2 regions of the Micromonospora sp. WMMD712 genome follow, and region 2 is predicted to be linked to the other one. Evidence: riboswitches for the same ligand, from Rfam matches in the RefSeq annotation. Region 2 holds a riboswitch; the other holds the start of a gene.
What was found. Region 2 has a riboswitch for cobalamin ahead of bluB (5,6-dimethylbenzimidazole synthase). Riboswitches for the same ligand answer to the same signal wherever they lie in the genome.
Positions count from the first base shown of each region.

Region 1: linked by a shared signal. The riboswitch ahead of O7633_RS23470 (peptidase) and the one ahead of bluB (5,6-dimethylbenzimidazole synthase) in region 2 are both predicted to bind cobalamin.

Region 1 is NZ_CP120743.1:5,389,938-5,392,130, forward strand. Features, by position in the region: gene metE (5-methyltetrahydropteroyltriglutamate--homocysteine S-methyltransferase) at 1-574, shown strand, start outside; cobalamin riboswitch at 702-836, shown strand; gene O7633_RS23470 (peptidase) at 935-1,978, shown strand; gene O7633_RS23475 (hypothetical protein) at 2,030-2,193, shown strand, end outside.
Region 2 is NZ_CP120743.1:4,637,208-4,639,400, forward strand. Features, by position in the region: gene O7633_RS20125 (helix-turn-helix domain-containing protein) at 1-909, shown strand, start outside; cobalamin riboswitch at 927-1,126, shown strand; gene bluB (5,6-dimethylbenzimidazole synthase) at 1,162-1,806, shown strand; gene O7633_RS20135 (hypothetical protein) at 1,880-2,193, shown strand, end outside.

The DNA of each region.
Region 1 (2,193 bases), 750 kb from region 2:
CGTGCGCGACGACCAGCCGATCAACGTCACCGCCGACCAGATCGCCCTCGCCCTGCGTGACGAGTGCCGCGACCTTCAGGCGGCCGGCATCCGGGTGATTCAGGTCGACGAGCCGGCCCTGCGGGAAACCCTGCCCCTGCGCGCGGCGGACCAGGATGCCTACCTGGACTGGGCGGTAGGCGCGTTCCGCCTGGCCACCAGCGGTGTCGCCGACGACATCCAGATCCACACCCATCTGTGCTACTCCGAGTTCGGTGAGATCATCGCCGCCATCGACGCCCTCGACGCCGACGTCACCAGCATCGAGGCGTCCCGCTCGAGGATGGAGGTCCTCGGCGACCTAGCCGCGGCCGGCTACCACCGCGGAGTCGGGCCAGGCGTGTGGGACATTCACTCGCCCCGGGTCCCGCCACGTGACGAGGTCGTCGAGGCGCTTCGCCGGGCCTTGGCGGTGGTGCCGGCCGAGCGGCTGTGGGTCAACCCCGACTGCGGCCTGAAGACCCGCAGCTATCCCGAGGTCGAGGCGTCTCTGGCGCACCTCGCCGCCGCCGCCGTCGAGCTTCGCGGCAGGTGAGCGCAGGCCGGGCGGGACGCCGACACCGTCCCGCCCGGCACGGCCGAGCGACCGTGTCACCCTGTCGCGATGGTCACCGTGTGTTGATGTCGGGCAACGCATTGACACGTGCTGCCCCGCCCGGCCAGACTGACGCGACAACTTCATCAGCGTGCGCGTAGGGGGAAGTCCGGTCGAAGTCCGGCGCTGGCCCGCAACGGTAGGCCATCGGGGTGTGCTCCGATGACAAGCCCGAATACCCGACGTGCCCGCGATTTCGCTCCCCCACCCGTCGTGGCCCACGGGTCGGAGTCCCGGTCGACCCCGTGCCACGGTGGTCGTTCGGGTTCTGACGACCGCCGGGCCGGAAAGGCGCTTCCGATGGTCGTTCGCCTGAGCCGGCACCGCCTGCTCGCGCTGTTCTGCGGTGTGCTCGCCGCCCTCACAGTCACCACGCCCGCGCTCGCCGCTCCCGCGCCCGCCGGCCCGACCCGGGCGGAGGCCGCCGCCGGGTGGCTGGCCCGGCAACTAATCGACGGGGAACGCTTCGAGGTGGTCTACGACGGGGTCGCCTACCCGGACCAGGGGCTCACCCTCGACGCGGTGTTCGCCTTCGCCGCTGCCGGCGTCGCCGACGACTCCGGCACGCGGGCGCTGGCCTGGGTCAGCCGGCCGGACGTCCGCGACGCCTACGTGGGCGACGGCACGACCGAGGCGTACGTCGGCGCCACCGCCAAACTCGCCCTCGCCGTCGCGGTGCGCGGCGGTGACCCGACGGATGTGGGCGGGGTGGACCTGGTCGCCCGCCTGCGCTCGCTCCAGTCGCCGACCGGCCGGTTCACCGACCGGTCGGCGTTCGGCGACTACAGCAACGCCTTCAGTCAGTCCTTCGCGATCCTCGCGCTGGACCGGACCGCACAGGGCGTGCCGGCAGCGGCCGCGTCCTGGCTGGCCGGCACCCGCTGCGCCGACGGTGGCTACCCGCTGCTGCCCGCCCAGCCGGTCTGCACCTCCGACGTGGACGCCACCGCGCTCGCGGTGCAGGCGTTGCGGGCGGCCGGCCGCAGGGCCGACGCCGCCCCGGGGCTGCGCTGGCTGCTCTCGGTGCAGGGCGCGAACGGCGGGTTCGCCAACGTAGGGGGAACACCGAACGCGAACAGCACCGGGCTCGCCGCGCAGGCGCTGCGCGATGGTCACCGGCCGCTGGCCTGGGCGCGGGCCCGCACGTTCCTCGCCGGACTCCAGGTCGACTGCGCCGGCGCGTCAGCCGACCGGGGGGCGGTCGACTTCGACGGCGGCGCCTTCGACCCGGCCACCGCCGCCCGCGCCACCGCGCAGGCCGTCCTCGGTCTGACCGGCGCTGGGTACGCCCACCTGTCCGCCGCCGGCGCGACGACCGGCGCACCGACCCCCGACTGCCCGTGAGCCGTTCCGTCGCTCGCCTGATTCTCATTCGTCTGCTCTCGGGGAGGACCCATGTTTCGAATCGTCATTCGTAGGCGGCTTGCCGGACTGTTGGCCGCCGCCGTCGCCGCCGTCGCGCTGACCGCCGTCGAGCCTGCGCCGCAGGCCGCGCACGCCGCCGCGTGTACCGGCACGTCGGGGGTCACCGTGGTGGTCGACTTCGCCGCCCTCGGCGG
Region 2 (2,193 bases):
CACGTCTTCGAGACCTCGTACGGCCGCAGCGTGCGACTGGCCGCGGTGGCGACCGGGCTTCCGCTGCGCCACGACCGGTGGAGCACCGGCGCGTTCTGCATCGACGACATCAGCATCTCCCTGGACCTGCGGGTGCAGGCGGAACCGCTCGGGTACGTCCTGCTCGCCGCCCCCCGCCGGGGGTGCTTCGGGCACCGGTGCGACGGGGTCGACGAGCTGATCGGGCCCGGCGAGGTCGGCGTGCTCTACCAGCCCGACCTGCCCGGCTCCTCGTGGTCCAGCGACGTGGACGTGACCTCCGTCCTGCTGGACCTCTCGCTGTTCGACCAGGTCGCCCGCGTCGACCCGGACCGCCCGCTGGCCCCCCTGCGGTTCGCCAGCTTCCGGCCGGTCTGCGCCGATGCCCAGTGGCGGTGGCGGCGGACCGTCCGGTACGCGGAGTCCGTCATCGCCGCCGGTGGCGCGCCGGGCGCGTCCCCGCTCGTGCTCGGCGGCCTCGGCCGCCTGCTCGCCGCGGCCACGCTCGCCGCGTTCCCCAGCAACGCCGTCGTGGCGGACCGGTCATGCGACCGGACCGACGCCCACCAGGGGACCCTGCGCCGGGCGATCGCCTTCATCGAATCGGCCGCCGGGACCGACATCGGTCTCGTCGACATCGCCCGCGCCGCCGCCACCACCCCCCGCGCGGTGCAGCTCGCGTTCCGCAGTCAGCTCGGCACGACCCCGCTGGCCTACCTGCGCCGGGTGCGGCTCGATCTGGCCCGCCAGGAACTGACCCGGGCCGTGCCCGGCGACGGCGTCTCCGTGGCCGTGGTCGCCGCCCGCTGGGGATTCGCCGACCCGCGCCGCTTCGCCGCCCGCTATCTCGCCACGTACGGGGAGCTGCCCGGCCGGACGCTGCGCCGCTGACGCGGGTTAGCATCGCCGGCGGCACGATCATGCGAGGTGCCCCGCCTGCGCGGGGAGAATCGGGAAGCCGGTGTGAATCCGGCACGGGCCCGCCGCGGTGACCGGGGAGCCACCGTCCACGCGCGAGGAGCGCAGCCACTGGCCGTGCGGCTGGGAAGGCGGACGGGCAGGCGTCGATCCGGGAGTCCGAAGACCGGCCTCGCGTCGACCGCCCACCCGTCGAGGTGGGCCGAGCGCAGCGGGAGCCTGCCTGTGGAACTCTACGACGCCATCCGCCGCCGCCGGGACGTCCGGGCCCAGTTCACCGGGGAGCCGGTGCCGGCCGACGCCCTGCACCGGATCCTCGTCGCCGCGCACGCGGCGCCCAGCGTCGGCTACTCGCAGCCGTGGGACTTCGTCCTGGTCCGGGATCCCGCCGTCCGCCGCCGGTTCCACCGGCACGTGCAGGCCGAGCGGGCCGCCTTCGCCGCCACCCTGGACGGCGCGGCGGCCGAACGGTTCGCGCGTATCAAGATCGACGGGGTGCTGGAGTCGACGCTGTCGGTCGTCGTCACCTACGACCCGCAGCGCGGCGGCCCGGCCGTGCTCGGTCGGCACGCCATCGCCGACGCCGGCCTCTACTCGGTCTGCCTGGCCATCCAGAACCTCTGGCTCGCCGCCACCGCCGAGGGGCTGGGCGTCGGGTGGGTCTCCTTCTACCGGGAGCCGTTCCTCGCCGAGCTGCTGGGCGTGCCGGCCGGCATCCGGCCGGTGGCCTGGCTCTGCGTCGGGCCGGTGACGCACCTGGAGACCGTGCCCGACCTGGAGCGGCACGGGTGGCGGCGGGGCCGACCCCTCGCCGAGGCGCTGCACCACGACCGCTGGGCGCGACGGTCGGCTGACCGACCGAACAGCTAATTCAGGTACGTCTATGCGGCGGCTAGGCTGACGTCGCCCTGAGTCATCGCTTGGCTACGTCGGGAGGGGTTCCATGCGTACCACCGTCAAGGTCCTGGCCGCATCCGTCCTCGCCACCCTGGGTCTGGCCGCCGCCGCCACCCCGGCCCTCGCCGCCGCCCCGGCGCCCTTCTGCGAGTCCGGCGCGTCGCAGTTCTACTGCGACGCCAGCAGCACCGGCACGACGACGTGGACCGTCACCTGGTACTCCGGCAGCGTCGGCACCTTCACGACCGCCGGGTCGACCCTCTTCGCCACCTGCCCGGCCAGCAACCTCGGCCACCCCGTACGGGCCAGCTACAGCTACTTCGACGGCAGCGCCACCCAGTACAGCGGGACCACCCAGTT